Regions from separate parts of the Pseudoalteromonas sp. TAP-3C genome, predicted to be linked through region 4. Evidence: predicted binding sites of a transcription regulator. Region 4 holds the regulator's gene; each other region holds the start of a gene.

Region 1 (5,732 bases), 250 kb from region 4:
AAAGTAGACGCTATTTGCACAAAACTTACTGACAATGAACGCGAAGAACTGGTAAAAAGCCATGATGTAGTTATTGATTGCACTGATAACCTAGCTACTCGCCAACAATTAAATCAAAGTTGTTTTAATCATAAAACGCCATTAGTTTCAGGAGCTGCAATTCGATTTGAAGGCCAAGTGACTAGTTTCAATTATGCGCCAAATACGCCATGTTATAATTGTTATGCACATGGTTTTGGTGAGCAGCAATTAAGCTGCGTAGAAGCGGGGATTTTTGCGCCTTTAGTTGGCGTTGTTGGTTCTTTGCAAGCACTGGAAACCCTAAAAATTATAACGAAAGCGGGTGAGCCATTGTTTGGCTCATTGCTATTAATTGATGGCTTAACGTCGCAGCAGCACCGTTTTGCTTATCAGCAAATTGAACACTGCCCGGTATGTGGCTAGTTAACCCGCACTGAGGTTAGTTTATTTGCATACCGGCTATTTGGTGCCAATAACCATTACATTCATTTTCTGTATCGAGCGTCATAGGATAATGGCCGTCATCGTTAGCACGAAAGCGATCAATCATGATCAAGGTTTGCTCAGATTCTGGACTTAGCCTTACAATATCGACCAAACCTTGCATACTTTCTTGTTCATTGATCAAGTTATAGCGCAGCCCAGATTGAGTTTGTACGCCGTTAATCACAAAAATCTGTTGTTGATCTTGGGTTTTTACTTGTCGCCCATTAGGGTGATCAATACAGCATAATTGGCAGTCATCTTTAGAGCGATTAAGCGAACGCGCCGTAAAGCACCTTGATGAGTAAGCCAAAGGTAAGTGACCATACGCAAACACTTCGACCTCTAATGGCAATGTTGCGACCTGTTGATCATGGCGAATATCACTTAGCCAATCACGGGAAAGCTCTACTGGCATCACCCAACGCTGCATACCTAAGTTATGTAAAAATGCGACTGTTTCGCTGTTATAACAATTGATTGCAGCGCCTGTGATAAAAGGTATTTGGTGTTTAGATAAGTGCTCTACTGCAGCCAAATCATTGGCTTCGACAGTAAAACCTAAATTATCGCAATAGCGCCTAAGCATAAATAAATCGGAGTGATTTTCCAGTAATGCCATCGTTGATAAGCATACTTCTTTACCGGCTTTTTTTAAGTTATGAGCGATGCGCAACCAATCTTTAAGTTTGAGTTCTCGTCGCTTTGAACATACTGTTTCACCTAAATAAACAATATCAGCACTGCTATCTGCTGCTTGTTCATAAAACGCTTCAACTTTTGCTTTTGGCCAATAGTATAAAATGGGTCCAAGTGCGTATTTCATTATATATACTCCTATTTCCATTGTTTATGATAAGCACCGAGCGTCGTTTGAGATCCTTCGCTGTATGCACTTAAGCAGCTTTTCATCGCTTCAGTAGGGTTAAAGTGTTGTGGTTGAGCACAGCAAGCGTCTATCGCACTTCGCCAAGTTTTGGTGATATCGCGAACGTAAACGGGACTGCGTTGGCGGCCTTCAATTTTTATTGCTTTGACGCCTAAGCTATATAATTCAGGGAGTAGCTCCATACTATTGAGCGAGGTGGGTTCTTCGAGTACATGATACAGCTCGTCATCTATGGCAAAACGCCCTTTGCATAATGTGGGATAGCCTGCGTGTTCATGCTCTGCAAAGCGATCGATTAGCACCCCATTTAAACGGCTTTCTAATATCTGTTGGTTGTTGTCATTTTGCGTTTGATAATCAACAAATTTAGCCGGTGAACAGACTCCTGCAGTATTGGGAGATTCAGCGGTTAAATACGACGATAAATAACACCGCCCTTCGGCCATAATACATAAACTGCCATAGGCAAATACTTCAAGCTCTATATTAGTTGTACGGGCGAGTTGGCGAATTTGATGAATTGATAACACCCGTGGCAATACCACGCGGGTAACATTAAATTGTTGTTGTAAAAAATCGATAGCCCCTGCATTTGTTGCTGAGACTTGCACCGATGCATGAAGCTCAACATGAGGATAATGTTTGGCGCAATACGCTAATACTGATAAATCAGCCATAATCAGTACATCAGCTCCTAAGGCAACCGCTTTATCGACTGCATTTTGCCAGCGTTTGGCCTGATTAGGATGAGCAAAGGTGTTAATTGCAATATGTAACCGTTTGTTATGGGCATGAACGTACTGCACGGCCTGTTGTAATTGCTGATCTGAAAAATTTAATCCGGCAAAATTACGCGCATTGGTTTGATCGCTAAAACCTATGTACACGGCATCGGCTCCATGTTCAATAGCCATTTTAAGCGATTTAAAACTGCCCGCAGGGCAAAGAAGTTCCATACTTAGCTCCGTTTAAAAAGAGCAATAAGCATAGTTTTAGCTAATAAGAAAACTTTGATCTAGATTAACTTTTACAACATGATGCGACCCCTTACCTAGTAATTGTCATTTCACAAAAAACCCTATCTCCAAAGAAATAGCACTAAAAACCTTAGTGGTAATTTTGCATTAGTAGAGTATTAATTGATTTAGAATAAAATGAAGTGACCTTAGCAACGCTAATTTAACCGTATTTGGCATAAGGATTAAATAATGACCATATATTTCAATGAGTATAAAGAACAGGCAATAACAACAGCTGTTAACAATATCCCCCGTTGTACGGCTCATCTTTTAAAGCTATTACCTAGCTTTCTTGTAAATACTAGCTTAGCGCAATTACTAAATCGCATCTTTAGAGACGAATTAGCCAATGGCCAGCTTGATTACTTACAAAAAAAATGGCTAAAGCTTGAGATCAGTGATTTACAACATTGCTGGTTTATTAGCTGCAATCAACAAGGTTTTATTGTGCAATCTCAAGCACAACAAAGTGTCACCTTTACTGGTAAATTTAATGATTTTAGTTTGTTAGCCGCAGGTGAAGCAGATCCAGATATGTTGTTTTTTAATCGTCGTTTACACCTTAGTGGGGAAACTGAACTGGGCTTATTGATCAAGTCAACTCTGGAAAACCTTGAGGTTGAACGACTACCAATGGCAATAAACTTTATTAATCAACTGCACAGTCGTTTATTACAAAAATATGAAGAACCCAATACTCTTAAAAACCGCTAGGTACGCATATTTAACTGTTGATACCAAGTAAAAATATTGCATAACCACATAGTAAATAAATGGTTATGCATAGAGATTTACAGTCTATTTATTGACATGAACCACAGCAAAAGTCTTTTCCATGTGCTGGTACCTCGATTTTTTGCTCAACAAACAATACATTATTTTCTAAATGAATATGTTCATGTAAATCGTCTTGCAACTCTTTTAATCCGCTATAGAGTAATGTCCATGTACCACAAGCTCCATCAGGTAAGATTAAATTATTAGTCAGCTCATTTATTTTATTAATTTCATTTTCATGTTGCAGATGCTCTTCTTCCATGACTGAAATAGGACCACTAGGATAAATGCCTCGCGATAACATAGGAAAGAGAATTTGTTCTTCCTTCATCATATGGCTTTCAAGCGCTTGCAGCATATTATCAAGGTGGGTAGCTAAACCATTAGGGACCTTTTCGTGATCACTATGGGCTTGTTCAACACGCATCGCTAAATGTTTTAATTCAGGTAGTTGCTCACGATGGCGCTGATGAAAGCGTGTGTAAATATATTCTATTAATTTTTGGACAGGCGCATCTTGCCATTGCTGTTTAGCTAGGTGTAAACGTTCATTTAAATTATTCATAAGGTAACTCCTATTAACTAACTTCAAACTAACCATCGTTATGTCACGGTTAATACTCTTTCTGTTGTTGCTAAGTGCAACAACTGAGCCAAGTTCTACCCCCTCGTGATTATTGACTCTACAAGGTAATAAGGTACTATCAACCCAATTAATTAAGGGTATTTTTAACCTATAAAGTCAATTTAACCATGTTACAAGCAAGCCTTTTAGCAGATATGCTCACCGAGCAGCCTGCAGCGATTCGGTTACAAAATGTAGTTAACACATTGCGCCACCATTTTCATTGCGGTGCAGTGGTGTTACTTAAATTAGATAATGGCGCACTTCAACCGATAGCTATGCAAGGCCTTGTTAAAGAGGCGCTTGGCCGTCGTTTTATGGTCGCTCAGCATCCACGATTAGCAACTTTACTGGCGTCGCGTAGTGCCATTAGATTTGCATATGACTGTCCATTACCCGATCCTTATGATGGTCTTCTTTTCGAGAAACCAGACACCGCGCTAGCAGTTCATGACTGTATGGGGATTAGCCTGTATTTAGAAAATAAATGCTGGGGCGTACTAACATTAGATGCACTGCAACCAGGGACTTTTAGCGACGATACGATACTTCAATTACAGACGTTTAGTTTATTTGTTGAAACCGCTATTCGTATTGGCCAGTTAGAACAAAATGTCAGAGCATTACGACAAGGGCAGCAACATGTTATACCTCAAGCTGGAAGATACGAAAGCGATGACTCAGAAATCATAGGTCAGAGTAAAGTTATTAAGAATGTATTAAAAGAATTGCGAGTCGTTGCAAGTACCGATTTACCTGTGTTATTGCTAGGAGAAACAGGTGTCGGTAAAGAGCTTTTTGCTCGCCAATTGCATTTATTATCTCAGCGCAGCGATAAAGCGCTTATTTATGTTAACTGTGCAGCGTTACCTGAATCACTGGCAGAAAGTGAGCTTTTTGGCCATGTAAAAGGCGCCTTTTCCGGCGCAATTGGAGAGCGCGCTGGACGTTTTGAGGCCGCCCATGGCGGTACTTTGTTTTTAGATGAAGTAGGAGAGTTACCTTTATCCATACAGGCTAAGCTGCTTCGTGTATTGCAAAATGGTGAAATTCAGCAACTGGGTTCAGACAAGTACCGTAAAGTCGATGTTCGATTAATCACAGCAACTAACCGTAACTTGCGGCAACAGGTTGGTAATGAAACCTTCAGAGCTGATTTATATCATCGTCTGTCTGTATATCCATTACCTATTCCACCGCTGCGTGAACGCGAGGAAGATATCTCTATTTTGGCTGGTTACTTTCTTGAACTTAACCGGACTCGTTTAGGGCTTCGCGCTCTGCGTTTATCGCCAGAGTCAGAGCTGGCAATACAACAATATCAGTGGCCAGGTAATGTACGTGAACTAGAACATGCAATAAGTCGTGCCGCAATAAAACTGCTTAGCCATGGCGTTGAAAAAACAGACATTGCAACGATTGAACCGCAGATGCTAGATTTAGAAGTACAATTACCACTTTCCAATGCTGAAGCTACCAATGCAGCTGAAATTGTCAATGAGTTAACTACACGAGGTATCTCAATGAAAGAAGCGGTGGAGTATACGCAACGAAAAATGATCACTGCCGCACTAAGTCGTCATAACAATCGCTGGAGCCAAGCCGCTAAAGATTTGCAATTAGATGCTAGCAACTTGCACAAAATGGCAGTTAGACTAGGAATGAAATAATGTCTTCTCTACTGAGGACCTTGTTTTGGCGCATACTTGCGGTACTGTTTATTTTATTAGCGGTTATAGGCATTGCTTTACCTATTATGCCAACAGTCCCGTTTTTGATTGCAGCTCTATGGGCTGCTAACAAAGGTTGGTTACAACTTGAGACCTACCTAATAAATCACCCTAAATATGGAGCAGATATACAAGCTTGGCGTGATAATAGAGTAATTAAACCTCGCTCTAAAATAATCGCCTTAACA
Region 2 (5,732 bases), 1.1 Mb from region 4:
GGTTGATGAATGTGTCAATTATTAAAGGGAAATGGCTTCGACTTTATAATTCAAATTATACATTCAACGTTAAGTATCAATTAAGCTGCGGTTTTTAATAATACGTCAAAGTAGGTTTGACGCGCAGCTGTTTTATCTAATGTGTTTTTACTTGTTAACATTTAGATATAATCCTATAATTCTAGTAGTCGGTTTTGATGATCACGCCGATTTTATAAATAAAACACACTCCAAAAAGGTTAATTAAAAATGCAAACGCCAGTCATTCTGATCGTAGAGGATGAAGACGTAACTAGACTAAACCTCGTTAGTTTATTTGAAGCCGAAGGTTACAAAGTTATTGAAGCCATTGATGGCGATGATATGCATGATAAGCTTACAAATAACGATGACGTCAATCTTGTAGTTATGGACATCAACCTGCCAGGTAAAAACGGGCTTATTTTAGCTCGCGAATTACGCCAAAAACGCAAAGTTGGTCTTATTTTCTTAACAGGCCGTGACAATGATGTAGACCGTATTTTAGGTCTTGAAATTGGTGCTGATGACTATATTACTAAACCTTTCAACCCACGTGAATTAACTATTCGTGCACGTAATTTAATTACGCGTACTGCGTTAGGTGCTGAAGAATCTGCTATTGAAACAAATGGCGTGATCACTTTTAACGGTTGGGAACTTGACGAAAACAGTCGTTGCCTTACATCTCCAAACGGGGATGCAAAACGCCTACCTAAAGGAGAGTACAGAGCGTTGCGTTTAATGCTTGATTCTCCAGGTCGTATATTTAGCCGTGAGCAACTAATAAAGCACATGACTGGCCGAGAGCTTCGCGCTAACGACCGTACGGTTGACGTTACTATTCGTCGTATCCGCAAACACTTTGAAAGTGACAACTCTACATCAGAGTTAATCAGCACTATCCACGGTGAAGGTTATCGCTTCATTGGTAAAATAGACAGTTAATTAGCTATTCTAATTGTTGTAAAAATAAATGAAGGGCCTGTTGTCCTTCATTTATTTTATCTGCTAATTCATCAAGCCACTGCGCTAACACCTCATCGCTTTGCTCTAATGCCCCATGCTCCATTTGCTTTGCATGCAATTGCACATCATTAAGACCCACTGAACCTGCAGCGCCTTTAAGCTTATGTGCAACCGATTTGTACTCTTCTCTATCAGCAGCTTTTAACGAAACTGATAACTCTTGTTGATACTGTGGATTTAGCTTTGCAAACAACTGACTACTGCGGTTAAACACTTTAACCCCCATCGAACTTACAAAGTCTTCTATAGTTTCAATATCTAATAGTTCAGTATTTATCTGACTTAATACCTCTTGATTCAAAAGTGGTTGAGGAGCCTCACTTTGCACTTGTTTTATACCAAATAGTTCAGCCAACATATTATCTAGCTTGCTGGTGTTTATTGGTTTAGCAAGCGCGCCTTGAATAGAAATGCCTTTGAGCTCTTCCTCCGCACTTCGAACATTCGCGGTAAGTGCAACAATAGGCAGTTGATCAAAATGACTCTGCGAGCGAATTTGCCTTGCTACTTCATCGCCATTAATATCTGGTAATTGCATATCAAGTAGCACTAAATCTAAGTCATCTTCTGTTTCTACAAATGACAAAGCATCTTCACCTGTCTCAGCCCAAAGTACCTCATGGCCACGCTGTTCTAGCAAGTTAATAGCAATTTCAGCATTTAAAGGGACATCTTCAACTAATAAAATATATAAACTGCGGCCAACATAGCTGTGTTCGGTTGGTGCAGTGCATAACTGCAACGGAATTTGTACGGTAAAGCAACTCCCCTCACCTAACGTACTATTAACAGTAATAATCCCCTTCATTGCACTGACTAGCGCTTTAGTAACCGCTAAGCCAATACCTGAGCCTATTGCGTTAGTGCCTTTGAGATCAGGCGCTTTATAGTACATATCAAAAATACGGGTAAGTTGCTCCTGAGGTATACCTTCACCAGTATCAAGTATTTTAATAATTAACCACGGACCATCTGCACGGTTTTCTCTAGCAAAATCGAGAGTTACACTACCATATTGGGTGAATTTAACGGCGTTGTTAATTAAGTTCCAAACAATTTGGCGTAAACGAGTCGGGTCAAGTAAAGCGTATATATCAAGCATTCCCGAGCGCTTCACTTCAAACGATAGCTCTTTTTGCTCAGCAATCAAACCGGCAAAATTAACCACATCATTAATAAAATCCGACACATTAATTTCGTTGGCAGCAATGTCTAATTGTTCACGATCTATTTTATCTAAATCTATAATATCATTAAAAATATTCCCCAGCGTTTCAGCACTCGAAAACACCGTGTTACACCAGCTACGCTGCTGTTTATTTAGTTCGGTATCCAACAACATACGCGTTAGGCCAACAATACCATTAAGGGGAGTGCGTAACTCATGGCTTAATGTGGCAATAAATTTCCCTTTGTCTTTATAGGCTTTTTCCAGTGCTTGTGCGGCTTCTTTACGACTAGTAATATCCCGCCCAAATGCCAGTAAACCAATATAATCCCCTTGTTCATTAATAAAGGGAAGTTTACGTAACTCAAACCATCTAATCTCACCACTTACTGAGTACTCTACATCTATAGTTAAGCCTTGATGCGTGTGTTCAACTTGCTCATCAGTTCTTAATACTTCAGATAAAAAGTGACTTGGAAATATCTGCTCAGCAGTTTTACCAATTAGTTCGCCACTGGTTTTACCCATCACCTCTTCAAACATTTTATTACAACCGGCAAACACCCCATTATTGTCGCGGTAATAAAATAAATCCGGCGAAGAGTCTACAATCGAGCGAAGAAGCATACCTTGCTGTGCGAGTTCTTGTTGGGTTTTTTTACGCTCTGCAATTTCACGTCTAAGCTCTTCAATGGCGCGATGTTTGGCGTGAAAAGCCATTTTACGTTCATCAATTTCAATATTTAAACGATTAATATTGTCTTTTAAGGTTTGATTTAAAAGCTTTTCTTGTTTTGTAGCGCTGTCTAAGTAAGCGTAAGAGGCATCAAGTTGCAAAATAGAGTTAAGAAGCACACTTATGACAAGAGGAGAAACAACAGCAGTAAAAAACACCACTGCCAATATATCAACTAAATTTATTTCGCCTGTGGCAACGTAATAAAACATACTTGATAAAACCATCGATACTGTCAGTAATAGTGCATAGCAAATAGCCGCAGTTTTGAACTCGCCAAAACGAGTTATTGAACTAGAAAGTACTCGAACCCATGGGTTCAAAGAAGAATCTGTCATATGTCAGTTTTCTCTTAGCTAAATGCTTATTTTTATAAGTAAGTATGATTAAAGACTAATTTTAGCATTATCTATCCGCTAATTTCATAGTGTGTGATAAAAACCGTAAAATTTTATATTTATTGCACTTATTTTTAGGAGCTATAGGCTTTTCTCGATTAAAATTTGTCAACCCAGTAAAGTAATCTTGGCGCGACATTTGTAACCTAGTGGGCTAAATAAAAGCATAATAATGCTCACCTCCATTCGTTAATAAAATAGCCATAACAACTATTTAGGCACATAACTTGCTTTCAAAAAGCAGTGTCAATTTGTTGTTATGGAGTTACCGTATGGAATTCGCTTTATTATTAATATTAGTACTGGTTGTTGGGGCATCCGTGGTTGCGTCAAAATTTAATGATGATGGCGGAAACCCTTATCCTTTTACCCGTAAACAGAGTGTATTTACTCAAGTTGAAGGGGCTTTTTTAGGGTTATTAGAGCGTGCCGTTGGCGATCAATATAAAATTGTCAGCCGTGTTAAGCTAATCGATGTAATTGATTGTAAACAAGGTCTGTCGGCTAAATCTAAACGCGCGGCATTAGCTAAAGTAAAAAATAAACAGCTGGACTTTGTACTGATAGACAAAGAAAAAATGACTATAGTCGCTGCTGTTGATTTGGTTAATAATACTAACAAAGATGGTCACAAAGCACAGCGTGATTGGTTTGTTAACGGTGCATTAGAAGCCGCGGGCATTCCACACATTCGTATGAAGGTAAAATCGGGCTACCGCTCAAGCGAGGTGCGCGACGCTATTATGTTTAAGCTAGGCAAACCTGCTAAATCGCAACCCTTACGCCCTACGCGTACGCGAGTAAATAAACCGGCGGTATTATCTCCCTCTCAAGCGAAAGCGCAATCAACGGCTCTTGCTGAAATATAAACAATACGTCGCTTTAAAGTGCGGGCTTTTTAAGCTCGCATTTTTGTTTATTTTACCCTACGTTATTTTTTACAGTATAATCACCCTATTCAAATTTAGGAACTTAACACTATGCATGTTGGTATTATTGGCGCAATGGAGCCAGAAGTTAAAATTTTACGCGAGGCGATGAAAAATCCACAGGTTTTAACCAAAGCAGGTTTTACCTTTTACACCGGTGAGCTTGCAAATAACACTGTAACTTTAGTGCAATCAGGTATTGGTAAAGTGGTCTCTACTATTGCAACCACTTTACTTATCGATAACTTCAAACCAGATTGTATTATCAACACAGGCTCTGCTGGAGGCTTCGACCCTTCACTTAATGTGGGTGATGTGGTGATTTCATCAGAAGTTCGTCATCACGATGTAGATGTAACAGCATTTGGTTACGAAATTGGCCAAGTACCGCAAATGCCAGCAGGTTTTACTGCTCACCCTAAACTTGTAGAAGCGGCCGAGCAAACAATTGCACAAATTAGTGAGATAAAAACCCTCGTTGGCTTAATTTGTACTGGCGACTCGTTTATGTGCGACCCTGTTCGTATTGAAAAAACACGAAGTGACTTCCCTGCTATGTTGGCAGTAGAGATGGAAGGGGCGTCAATTGCGCAAACGTGTTTTACACTTGATACGCCATTTGTGGTTATTCGTTCAATGTCTGATATTGCTGGTAAGGAGTCTCCACAATCATTCGAAGACTATTTAGAAACAGCCTCTATTAATTCGTCAAAAATGGTGTTGGCCTTACTTGAGAAGTTAACGGCGGTTACGCTGTAAATGCTCAATAATATAGTTCAAAACCATTTGGACTTTATTGTATTTATTTGTGCGCTCCTTGCTGAGCGCTTTTTACCTTTAGTTAGCTGGTATCACCCTAATCATATACTCGGTGCTGTTTTTAACGCCATTGGCCAGCGTCTTTATAAAAAGACAGACAGCAAACAATACCATTATTTAGCGGCTTCATTAGCAAGCGTACTTGTTCTTACTGTTGTTATGATTATTGTCGTTTTGCTCCTAGAATTTGCTTTCTACCCTGAGTTGTTATCTGGTTTTATTTTATATTTATGCTTAGAAAGCAGTAGCTTAAATAAAAAAGCATTACGTATAGCCAGACTGGTTAAAAAAAATCAAAAATCGACAGCGCGCGAGTTATTAAAGCCTTTGGTAGCACGCGAGGTCAAAACACTTTCAAGTTCTGGGATCATTAAAGCCGTTATGGAAAGTGTCATACTTAGAACGGCACGGCATTACTTTGTGGTTATTTTTATTTTTTTATTACTAGGCCCAATTGCCACTCTTGCCTACCGCTTACTTACCTTAATCCAACACGCTTGGCGAGCTGACATTACCCCTAACAGCGCTTTTTTAATGCCGCTTAAACTGACGCTTTTTGTTGTTGAATATATACCGATTCGTTTACTGGCATTGACAATTGCTTCACTTAAAGCCAGTAAAAAAAGCCTACATTA
Region 3 (5,732 bases), 1.3 Mb from region 4:
TGATAAAAACTGCCCAGGAAAAAAGCTCATTGAGCGGGCATACACTTGTGCTGGAAGTTGCCATTTATTGCCTTCAAACTGGCGAGTTATTTTTGCATCAAGGTAAATAAAGTAAAGTGCAGCAGCAATAAAAGTCGCTAAAGTTAATTTCCAAAAAATAGAAAATATTGTTTTAAATAATGGCCGTTTTATCTTACTTGATGATTTTTTAGCAGTCGCCTTTCGTACTGGTTTTTTAGTTGATTTAGCAGCACGCTTAGTCGAGGGTTTACTGGTTAGTGTTTTCTTATTTTCAGCCATTTAAGTGTAATATATTCCAAAGGTTGATTTAACGTCGGGAGCTTATCACATTACTTTAGCACCTGAAAAATTAACCTCTCCTGAAATCAAAAAAGCCCTAACATTGTAGGGCTTTGATTGAACACACAATACTTTTTACTTTTAACTACTTCTTACTGATACGAACTCTGGGTATGCATCAATCCCACAGTCGTGCTGATCCATGCCATTTAACTCTTCTTCCTCGGTAACACGAATCCCCATGGTTTGTTTTAAAATAGCCCATACAATAAATGACGCTATAAATACAAAGCCAATGATGCATATTAAACCAATTAACTGAGTTACAATGTTGGCTTCGGCATTAGCGACCGGCACTAAAACCACGCCTAATATGCCACATACACCGTGAACAGAAATAGCGCCTACTGGGTCATCAATTTTCGCTTTATCCAGCGCCACAATGCTTAGTATTACTAATGAACCACCTAGTAAGCCAAATAAACATGCCATTAATGGTGAGGGTGATAATGGGTCTGCCGTAATAACCACTAAGCCTGCAAGTGCACCATTAAGTACCATGGTTAAGTCGGCTTTGCCCCATAGTAATTTGCATAAAAACAAGGCTGAAATTGCACCCATAGCTGCAGCAGCATTGGTATTAAGTAATATTTGACCTACCGCGGTTGCGTTCTCTTTATCTGAAATTAATAGTTGTGAGCCACCATTAAAGCCAAACCAACCCATCCATAATATAAACGTACCTAATGTAGCAAGTGGTAAATTTGAACCTGGAATTGGATAGATTTCACCGTTTTTACCATACTTACCTTTACGAGCACCCAGTAACATTACACCCGCGAGTGCTGCCGCTGCACCAGTGGCATGCACAATGGCAGAGCCGGCAAAATCAACAAAGCCTAATTCAGATAAAAAGCCGCCGCCCCATGTCCAGTACCCTTCAATTGGGTAAATTAAACCTGTAAGTACCACTGTAAACACTAAAAATGCCCACAACTTCATACGCTCAGCGACCGCACCAGATACAATAGACATTGCGGTTGCGACAAACACAACTTGAAAGAAAAAGTCAGACTCTAATGAATGATCAGCATCGGCCGCTTGGCTACCTATTAGACCCCCAAATGACGGGATAATACCGCCCTCAACATTATCGACATACATAATGTTGTAACCCACCAATAAAAACATAGTACACGCGATAGAGTACAGTGCGATATTTTTAGTTAGAATTTCTGTGGTATTTTTTGAGCGCACTAAGCCCGCTTCTAACATTGCAAAACCCGCTGCCATCCACATAACTAAGATGCCAGAGATTAAAAAGTAAAATGTATCGAGCGAAAACTTCAGCTCTATTATTGTATTTTCCATATTGCCCCCTTAAATTGCATCATCATCAAGCTCGCCAGTACGAATACGGACGATTTGATCTAAGTCGTAAACAAAAATTTTGCCGTCACCAATTTTTCCCGTTCCTGCGACTTTGGTAATGGTGTCTACAACACGTTGGCAATTTTCACTGCGTGTAGCAATTTCAAGTTTTATTTTAGGTATAAAGTCAACTTGGTACTCCGCACCGCGGTATAACTCTGTGTGGCCTCTTTGACGTCCAAACCCCTTAACATCAACCACTGTCATTCCTTCGATGCCTAAATCAGCGAGAGCTTCACGCACATCATCTAATTTGAATGGCTTTATTATTGCACTGATCATTTTCACAAAGGCCCCCTTAGGACGCTAGCTTGTTATTGTATTTGCTCTATACAATCCAACCTTTGTGCCATTTTTAAATTAACAATAAAAACATAAGCTTATTAAAATAAATAATATACAAAACAAAAAAACGCACCATTTGGGTGCGCTTTTTTTGAGCAAAATACAACATTGGTGCGAGATAACAAACACTTAAACTCCCACTTTAAATATGAGGCCATGTTTGAATATTTACGGCCTATCATATTATCTTTAACATTTAAAACGCGCATAAGCTCAACGATTTTTATCGGCAGTTAATCTCAATATTTTTGTTTTTTACTAAAATATCGTTATAACTGCAGTATATAAAATAAAAAGGGTCACTTATGAAATTTAGTCGAAGTCTATTTTTACCTATTGCTGTAATAGCACTCACATTTACCAGTGCTACATTTGCTGATAATCAACGTCGTATTGATATCGACAGTAAAGTCGTTACCCAACACAAGGCAAAAATAAATAATGAGCGATTTTCGTACACGGTCGCTACAGGCACACAACCTGTATGGGATGACAAAGGGGATGCTATAGCAACCCTTCAATACACTTATTATACACGCGATAAGGTAGATGATAGAACCAAGCGCCCATTACTTATTTCTTTTAATGGTGGCCCGGGTTCAGCGTCTGTGTGGATGCACTTGGCATACACTGGACCACGGGTATTAAAAATTGATGACGAGGGCTACCCAATTCAACCTTACGGTGTAAAAGATAATCCTTATTCAGTGTTAGATGTTGCTGATATTGTTTACGTTAATCCAGTTAATACCGGGTATTCTCGTGTCGTTGAAGACAAAGACGGTAAGCTACTGCCCAAAGATAAACAAAAAGAGTTATTTTTTGGTGTCAATGCCGATATAAAATACCTAGCAGAATGGCTTAATACGTTTGTATCTCGTAATGAACGTTGGCGCTCACCAAAATTTTTAATTGGTGAAAGCTACGGTACGACGCGAGTATCGGGTTTAGCACATGAACTGCAAAATAGTCAGTGGATGTATATTAACGGTGTTGTACTCGTTTCACCTACCGACATTGGCATTAAACGTGACGGCCCTATAAAAGCGGCCAACCGCTTACCTTACTTTGCAGCCACCGCGTGGTACCACAAAGCACTCAATGCCAATTTACAAGCTAAGGATTTAGACGAGCTATTACCAGAAGTTGAACAGTTTACTATTAATGAGCTCATTCCAGCCCTTGCAAAAGGCGGCTTTATTGCAGCAGATGAAAAACGCCGTATCATAAAAAAAATGGCCGAATATGCAGGTTTATCTGAAACTTTTGTGAGTCAAAATAACTTAGATATTCCAACGCAGTTTTTTTGGAAAGAGTTATTACGTGAACGCGGACAAATGGTCGGTCGTCTCGATTCTCGTTATTTAGGAATTGATAAACGCGATGCGGGTGAGTCACCAGATTACTGGGCAGAGCTTACATCGTGGTTACACTCTTTTACTCCAGCTATTAACTATTACTTGCGTGAAGAGCTTAACTACAAAACAGATATCAAATATAACTTGTTTGGTAACGTTCACCCATGGGATAGAAGTGGCAATAACACGGGTGAAAACCTTCGTTTAGCGATGGCCCAGAACCCCTACTTGAACGTTTTGGTGCAGGCTGGCTATTTTGATGGGGCCACCAATTACTTTGATGCCAAGTACACTATGTGGCAATTAGACCCAAGTGGCAAAATGCAAGATAGATTGAGCTTCAAAGGTTATCGCAGTGGCCACATGATGTATCTACGCCACGCAGATTTAGAAAGCTCCAACAACGATTTACGCCAGTTTATACAGCAGTCTTTACCTAAAGATGGACAAGCGGCTAAGTACTAACTTTAAATTTTAGCATCTTTATAAAAGTGACCTTACTGGTCACTTTTTTATTTGTAAATAAGCTTAACCGTTAAAGCCAGTAAGGCTCTGTATCAAATGAGGCACGCCTACTTTGCTCCATAGCACTGACTAAAAAGTCAGATTTTTGCGCTAACCACTGTTGTATTTTAGCCAAGTGAGGATCGTCTTGCCCGCCACATAATTGCTTTAAATAATCAAGCGTACTTAACTCATACATACCATGAGAAATATCGAGCCATGGCAGTCTAAACTCCAGGCGTTCATCTTTATTAAACAGCTCACCTAAACAGTTACCACTGAGCAGGCTATTTTCTAGCTGAGTACGAAAGTGAAGATAATCATTGGCTGTTAAGCTTTGCTCTTTTGGTAATAATTGATGTAAATTATTCCAATCTTTATTAAATAAACGATGGGCAATGTTAATAACTGGCTGCTCAGCTTGCTGAAACTCGGTTTGACTCCAGTATTTACGCCACTGTTTATCAATCAACCACGTCGTTAAGCTTAGTAGTAAGCGGTTATAGCGGGCACTATGAAAAAGTGCAAAAATATCATCAATACTCGGTTGTAACTCTTTTAAATCGTTAATAACCTGCGTTAATGCTGGAGCGCTATTTATTTTTTTATAAAAAGCATGGCGTTTAGAAGTATACGTTTTTAACTGAATGGCATTTTCAACCCACGCTAATTCACTTAATAACCACTTAAGCTCCGCTCTAAGATGTTCGGTGCTGTCCTTACTGACAATATCGTCAAACAACCAAAAGTTATGGCGAATTAAACTAATACCGTCCGTCACACGCTTTAATGTTTTTAAACTAGGCTTATCGAAGTAGCACTGCTCATGCTTTTGTACAAAACGAATACCAAAACCCATGGCGTCAATAAGAGCTTGTTCTTGAGTCGCTTGCTTATTAAGTTTAACAAAACCTATTGATTTACTCGGCTGCAACGGCGTGTCATCAGCAAGGCGGTAGCCTCTTGCCGCTTTTGAATAAAGACCTAAACGAACACAATTTTGACTAACGAGTTTATCGGCTAAAGCAAATAACTCATCTCGACTGCCCTCAATCAACTCTATTTCAAGTTCACTAATAATTTCAACGTTACCGGATGCAGCCACTTCACCTTTATCTAATACCACTTCAATTTTAGCGCCTGTTTGCGTTTCGATTAACCACTTTCGACGAATAAAATGAGTGCTAAAAATAGGGTATAAATTTTGCGATATTGAATCAATTTGTACGCCATGAGGCCAAATTGATGAGTCAAAAGCCATTAACTGAGGTCGATTTGTTTCTATAGGAAGATTATATTCTGGGCGTTGATGCAATCCACCAACGACCTCACCGGCCAGTTTAATTGTTTGCTCGCAGCGCTCATCTATGCAGCGCGTTCTAAAGCCGATATCAAGCGCTCTAAGCTCTCTGCTTGGCGTATCGTAATAGGCATTTTGCAAATTTTTCGATGGCTTGTTTGTAACTGTTTTTGCAAATTGAGTAATTAATGAGGGGATCAGTGGAATGACGTCATCTGATACCAGAAACTTTAATTCTATCTCAGTATCCATTAGGTTTGCGAATTACCCTTAAAATAAATAGGGGCTCAAAATAAACAAAGCAGGCCTATATTGCAAATTTTTTAGTCATAAATACCGACACAAAAAATATCGATTACAATATCTATCTTGCTATTGAGCTATTAAATCCATACTATCTATATACTTATGCGAAATAAAAAATCACGTTCACAACGGACACAGCTAGATTAACAAGGTAGATAAATGCTAAAACACTGTTTACTATGGCTGCT
Region 4 (5,732 bases):
ACCATGAGCATATTAAAAGCAGAGCTATTAGCAAAAAGCTATAAAGGCCGTGAAGTGGTTAAAAACGTAGGGTTAGAGGTTGAAGCTGGCAGTATTGTGGGCTTATTAGGCCCTAATGGTGCAGGTAAAACCACCACTTTTTATATGATTGTCGGCCTTGTACCGAGCGACAAAGGTAAAATATCAATTGATGACAAAGACATTACGTTATTACCAATGCACAGCCGAGCGCGTTTAGGGATTGGTTATTTACCACAAGAGTCATCAATTTTTAGAAAGCTGACAGTTTATCAAAACTTAATGGCTATTTTAGAAACACGTAAAGAACTAAACAAGCAACAGCGCGAAGAGAGCTTAAATAATTTACTCGATGAATTTAGTATTCAGCATATTCGCGAAAGCCAAGGTATGGCTTTATCGGGTGGTGAGCGTCGACGCGTTGAAATTGCCCGCGCTTTAGCTGCAAACCCTAAATTTATTTTATTAGACGAACCCTTTGCTGGGGTCGATCCTATTTCTGTACTAGATATCAAAAAAATTATAGAACATCTTAAAAATAGGGGGATCGGGGTACTAATCACTGACCACAACGTCCGTGAAACACTTGATGTTTGTGAAAAGGCCTACATAGTTTCTCATGGGGAGTTAATTGCATCTGGCACACCCGAGTACGTATTAAACGATAAAACAGTACGCGATGTTTATTTGGGCGAGCAGTTCAGGCTGTAATAGTGTGTTATTCCACTAAGCATCTGCTAAGATTAATTATACTAATTTATAAGGATTGTTAGAGATAAATGAGGCAATCATTACAGCTGCGCATGGGCCAGCAACTTACAATGACCCCACAATTGCAACAAGCCATTCGCTTATTGCAGCTCAGTACATTGGATCTCCAGCAAGAAATACAAGAGACGCTCGACAGCAACCCTTTGCTTGAAGTAGAAGAACAAGACTATAGCGAAGATACGGCAGGTAAAAACGAACAAAAAGCGGATAACGATGATTTAACGCTAAGTGCTTCAGCTGACGATAAACCGAGCGAGTTTGAGCAAGATAGCGGCGAAGCCATGAGTAAAGACACCATTAGCGATGATATGGCAATGGATGTGACATGGGATGAATATATGAGCGCAGCGCCAGCGGCTTCATCTGGGCCTATGCCTGAAGACGAATCTATTTATCAAGGCTCCTCGACAGAAACACTGCACGAATATTTAATGTGGCAACTTCAACTTACGCCATTTAGCCCAACCGATGAGGCTATAGCGATTGCCATTGTTGAAGCGGTAGACGATTCAGGTATTTTAACCCTTAGCTGTGAAGAAATATTAGAGAGCTTTAATCAAGAAAGCAGCGATGAAGAAGTTGAACTGGATGAAATAGAAGCCGTGTTAAAACGCATTCAGCTGTTTGACCCTGTAGGTATTGCTGCGCGTAGTTTACAAGAATGTTTGTGTATTCAGCTAAATCAGTTTGACAAAAACACGCCTTTTTTAAATGAAACAAAAATGATTTTAACCAGTCATATTGATCTATTGGCAGCACGTGATTATCGCACGTTAATGAAAAAAACAAAGCTCAAAGAAGATGAGCTTAAAGAGATCATGAGGCTAATTCATACGCTCAACCCGAGACCGGCAGACACTATTGTTAGAGAAGAGTCTGAGTATGTTATCCCTGATGTATCGGTTAAAAAAATTAAAGGGCGTTGGGTGGTTGAGTTAAATCCAGATAGCATGCCTAAGATCAGAGTAAACAGCCAATATGCGGCTATGTCGCGTACGGTTAAATCAAGTGGTGATAGCCAGTTTATTCGCTCGCACTTACAAGAAGCAAAATGGTTTATAAAAAGCTTAGAAAGTAGAAACGACACGCTACTTAAAGTGACTAACTGCATTGTTCAACAACAACAGGCTTTTTTTGAGCATGGTCCTGAGGCAATGAAGCCTATGGTACTTAATGATGTTGCTGAAATGGTAGAAATGCATGAGTCGACCATATCGCGAGTAACCACACAAAAATATATGCACACACCACGCGGTATTTTTGAACTTAAATATTTTTTCTCAAGCCATGTAAGCACAGAAAATGGCGGAGAATGTTCGTCTACAGCAATACGCGCATTAATTAAAAAGTTAATCGCTGCAGAAAACTCAGCCAAACCATTGAGTGATAGTAAGATTGCAGATATATTGGCTGAGCAAGGAATTAAAGTAGCGAGGAGAACCATTGCAAAATATCGCGAATCTCTCGCTATTCCCCCGTCGAATCAACGCAAAAGCTTGATTTAAGGCGTACAACAAAGAGGAAATGTTTATGCAACTTAACTTAACTGGTCGTCATGTAGATATTACCGACTCGCTCAGAGACTATGTAAGCAGTAAATTTGCTAAGCTACAAAGGCACACTGACCACATAACCAATGTGCATGTTATTCTCGATGTAGAAAAACTAAACCAAAAAGCTGAAGCAACCGTTCATGTTAGTGGTGCTGAAATTTTTGCCTCTACCGAGCACCAAGATATGTATGCCGCTATAGACTCGCTGATTGACAAGCTAGATCGTCAAGTAATTAAACACAAAGAGAAACTTGCTCGACACTAACACTATGAAACTAAGCTCACTTATCTGTCAGGACTGCAGTAAAGCTGCGGTCCTTTTTAATAGTAAAAAAAGAATTTTAGAATTTATCAGTGAATTGGCCCACAATAAACTGCCCTATCTAACACAACAAGATATTCTTAATGCATTAACTGCTAGAGAAAAATTAGGCAGTACAGGGATAGGTAAAGGCATTGCAATTCCTCATGGGCGTATGAGTGGAGTACAAGAGCCACTAGCCTTGGTTTTAGTAAACGAAACGGCCATTAACTTTGATGCGATAGATAACCGACCTGTGGATATTTTTGTCGCTCTCATTGTGCCAGACGGTGATAATCAACAGCATTTAAAAACGTTAGCGACTATTGCTGATAAGCTCAGCAACAAGGCGTTTTGCAAGCAGTTACGCAGTGCAAAATCCGATAATGAGTTGTATCAGATAATTGTAAGTGAATCGTAGTAACAATAAAGGTGATAAATGGAGTTAATAATTATAAGCGGTCGCTCAGGTTCTGGTAAATCTGTTGCGCTGCGCGTGGTTGAAGACTTAGGTTATTATTGCGTAGACAATATTCCTTTAAACTTATTGCCAGCATTAGTGCGTAGTGTTTCAGACAGCTACAATAAAATTGCTGTGAGTGTAGATGTGCGTAATCTCCCTAAAGAGCAGCAGCAATTTAATGAAATTATTGAATATTTACCTGGTTTCACTAAACCCACGGTCTTTTATTTAGACAGTGACGATAAAACATTAATAAAACGGTTTTCAGAAACAAGGCGTCTTCATCCTCTATCTATCGATTCATTGCCACTTGATTTAGCTATAAAAAAAGAAAAACAATTGCTCGATGTATTACTCAATCACGCCAACTACATCATTGATACCACAGATTTAAGTGTGCATCAGCTTGCTGAATCGATTCGTGAAAAAATACTCGGAAAAAAAGATAAACAACTCATTATTACTTTTGAATCATTTGGCTTTAAACATGGCATCCCCAAAGAAGCAGACTACGTATTTGATGCTCGTTTTTTACCAAACCCACATTGGGAACCCGAACTTAAACCGCTTACAGGGCTTGATCAACCAGTAAAAGACTACCTAGCCAGTCACAGCATAGTGCAAAAGTTTACTTGGCAAATTCAAACCTTTGTGCAAACTTGGCTGCCTCATTTGGAGCGAAATAATCGCAGCTATTTAACGATTGCTATAGGCTGTACTGGGGGTCAACATCGCTCTGTTTATTTAGCGCAAACTATCGGTGAGAGCTTCGCTACGAGCCACCCTAACGTAAAAATTCGCCACCGAGAACAAGAATAAAATTCACTCAAACGAGAATAAGTAATGCACTTAGAAAATACATTTTTAATAAAAAACAAACTAGGCTTACATGCTAGAGCTGCAACTGTTCTCGCTCAACTTTCTGTGCAGTTTGATGCCACTATCACCTTATTTCAAGATGATAAACAAGCCGCTGGTGACAGTGTACTTGCACTTATGTTGCTCGAAAGCAGCCAAGGAAAAGAAGTGAAGGTGGTGTGTGAAGGCCCTGATGCAGAGCCTGCACTTAATGCAATAGGTGAACTGATAAACCAAAAATTTAATGAGCAAGAATAAAACGACTCATTGTTAAATAACCCTAAGCAAGCGTTAATACTGGTTGAGGTAATTTAGTAATATAAAGTAAAATAAGTAAAAAATTGCATATTACTTATGCCCATCATTGTGTAATAACATTTAATTAAGGACGCCAATGCCTGAAGCTTTAGAACAAGATATTCCACTACAACAGCTAAAGCAGGTGACTAAGTCACTCAATAGTGGTCAATTTGTTCAAGTTAGGCGCATGTTAGCAAAAACGGCACCTTGTGATACCGCCCTTCTTTTAGAATCATCTCCGCATAAAATTAGACGCATGCTCTGGCAATTAGTCGATCCTGATGTACAAGGTGATGTGCTTGAAGAGCTTTCTGAAGATGTACGTTTGGGTATTATTGCGCAAATGGCACCTGAACACATTGCCGCAGCAACAGAAGACATGGGCCATGATGATTTAGGGGAAGTACTGCGCAGCTTGCCTGACAATGTTTACAAAAATGTTGTTAGCGCTATGGATATTCAAGATAGAGAACGCGCAACGCAGGCTTTATCGTATCAAGAGCGCTCTGCTGGCGCATTGATGAATACCGATACCGTTACTATTCGCCCAGATGTAACTCTGGATGTTGTACTGCGTTATATTCGCTTACGCGGTGAGCTACCAGAGGGCACGGATGACTTATACGTTGTTGATAAACATAACTGCTTTTTAGGCGCCCTATCGCTGAGCACTTTATTAACTAATCCTCCTGAAAAAATTGTTCAGGATTTAATGGATGAAGACTGTGAGTCTATTCCCATTTCAATGGACGAAAGCGAAGTAGCACAATTGTTTGAGCGCCATAACTGGATATCGGCACCGGTTGTTGATGACAATGCACTTTTACTAGGGCGTATTACCATTGATGATATCGTCGATGTTATTCGTGAAGATGCAGAGCATAGCCTACTTGGTTTAGTCGGTTTAGATGATGAAGAAGATACCTTTGCACCGGTGTTAAAAAGTTCAAAAAAACGCTCTGTATGGCTAGGAGTTAACTTACTTACCGCATTAGCAGCAGCCTTTGTAGCTAGCTTTTTTGAAGGCACACTGGCTATTTTACCGATACTTGCGGTGCTCAATGGTATTGTGCCATCTATGGGCGGGGTAGCGGGTAGTCAATCTCTGACACTAGTGATACGTGGTATGGCTGTGGGCCATATTAATCAAACTAACCAACGTTTTTTAATGCTCAAAGAGCTCGCCATTGGCGCATTAAATGGCGTGTTATGGTCTTTGCTTATCGCAAGTGTTATAGCAATATGGCAATGGGATTTAATGCTTGGCGCGGTACTTGCCTTTGCAATGTTTATGAACTTAGTGGTTGCCGGTGTCGCTGGTGCATGTATTCCTATTTTACTTAAAAAAATGAACATAGACCCCGCATTGGCCGGCAGTGTAGTACTAACAACCGTGACTGATATTGTGGGTATATTTGCCTTTTTAGGCACCGCCACATGGTTGTTAGTTTAATGGCTTAATATACGT

What was found. Region 4 encodes sigma-54, which starts transcription at its own class of promoters, with help from an activator protein. Its sites were predicted from a motif close to GTTGGCACGNNNNTNGNNT; they were not measured.
Region 1: the regulator sigma-54 is predicted to act here: its motif matches at 3,829-3,847, upstream of AC6H44_RS02450 (hemerythrin domain-containing protein).
Region 2: the regulator sigma-54 is predicted to act here: its motif matches at 3,564-3,582, upstream of AC6H44_RS12220 (DUF2726 domain-containing protein).
Region 3: the regulator sigma-54 is predicted to act here: its motif matches at 2,067-2,085, upstream of AC6H44_RS11215 (P-II family nitrogen regulator).

Annotation. Positions count from the first base shown of each region.
Region 1 covers NZ_CM187618.1:530,271-536,002, reverse strand. The annotation lists gene moeB (molybdopterin-synthase adenylyltransferase MoeB) at 1-444, shown strand, start outside; gene AC6H44_RS02465 (U32 family peptidase) at 461-1,330, opposite strand; gene ubiU (ubiquinone anaerobic biosynthesis protein UbiU) at 1,342-2,349, opposite strand; gene ubiT (ubiquinone anaerobic biosynthesis accessory factor UbiT) at 2,602-3,126, shown strand; gene AC6H44_RS02450 (hemerythrin domain-containing protein) at 3,215-3,754, opposite strand; gene norR (nitric oxide reductase transcriptional regulator NorR) at 3,943-5,484, shown strand; gene AC6H44_RS02440 (YbaN family protein) at 5,484-5,732, shown strand, end outside.
Region 2 covers NZ_CM187618.1:2,602,905-2,608,636, forward strand. The annotation lists gene arcA (two-component system response regulator ArcA) at 250-966, shown strand; gene arcB (aerobic respiration two-component sensor histidine kinase ArcB) at 971-3,289, opposite strand; gene AC6H44_RS12220 (DUF2726 domain-containing protein) at 3,622-4,218, shown strand; gene mtnN (5'-methylthioadenosine/S-adenosylhomocysteine nucleosidase) at 4,330-5,037, shown strand; gene AC6H44_RS12230 (cobalamin biosynthesis protein CobD/CbiB) at 5,038-5,732, shown strand, end outside.
Region 3 covers NZ_CM187618.1:2,386,917-2,392,648, forward strand. The annotation lists gene mrcB (penicillin-binding protein 1B) at 1-300, opposite strand, end outside; gene AC6H44_RS11210 (ammonium transporter) at 442-1,671, opposite strand; gene AC6H44_RS11215 (P-II family nitrogen regulator) at 1,681-2,019, opposite strand; gene AC6H44_RS11220 (S10 family peptidase) at 2,382-3,899, shown strand; gene AC6H44_RS11225 (CYTH and CHAD domain-containing protein) at 3,970-5,490, opposite strand; gene AC6H44_RS11230 (TIGR04211 family SH3 domain-containing protein) at 5,704-5,732, shown strand, end outside.
Region 4 covers NZ_CM187618.1:283,728-289,459, reverse strand. The annotation lists gene lptA (lipopolysaccharide transport periplasmic protein LptA) at 1-7, shown strand, start outside; gene lptB (LPS export ABC transporter ATP-binding protein) at 4-729, shown strand; gene AC6H44_RS01320 (RNA polymerase factor sigma-54) at 798-2,294, shown strand; gene hpf (ribosome hibernation promoting factor) at 2,320-2,607, shown strand; gene ptsN (PTS IIA-like nitrogen regulatory protein PtsN) at 2,612-3,064, shown strand; gene rapZ (RNase adapter RapZ) at 3,083-3,925, shown strand; gene AC6H44_RS01300 (HPr family phosphocarrier protein) at 3,950-4,222, shown strand; gene mgtE (magnesium transporter) at 4,359-5,717, shown strand.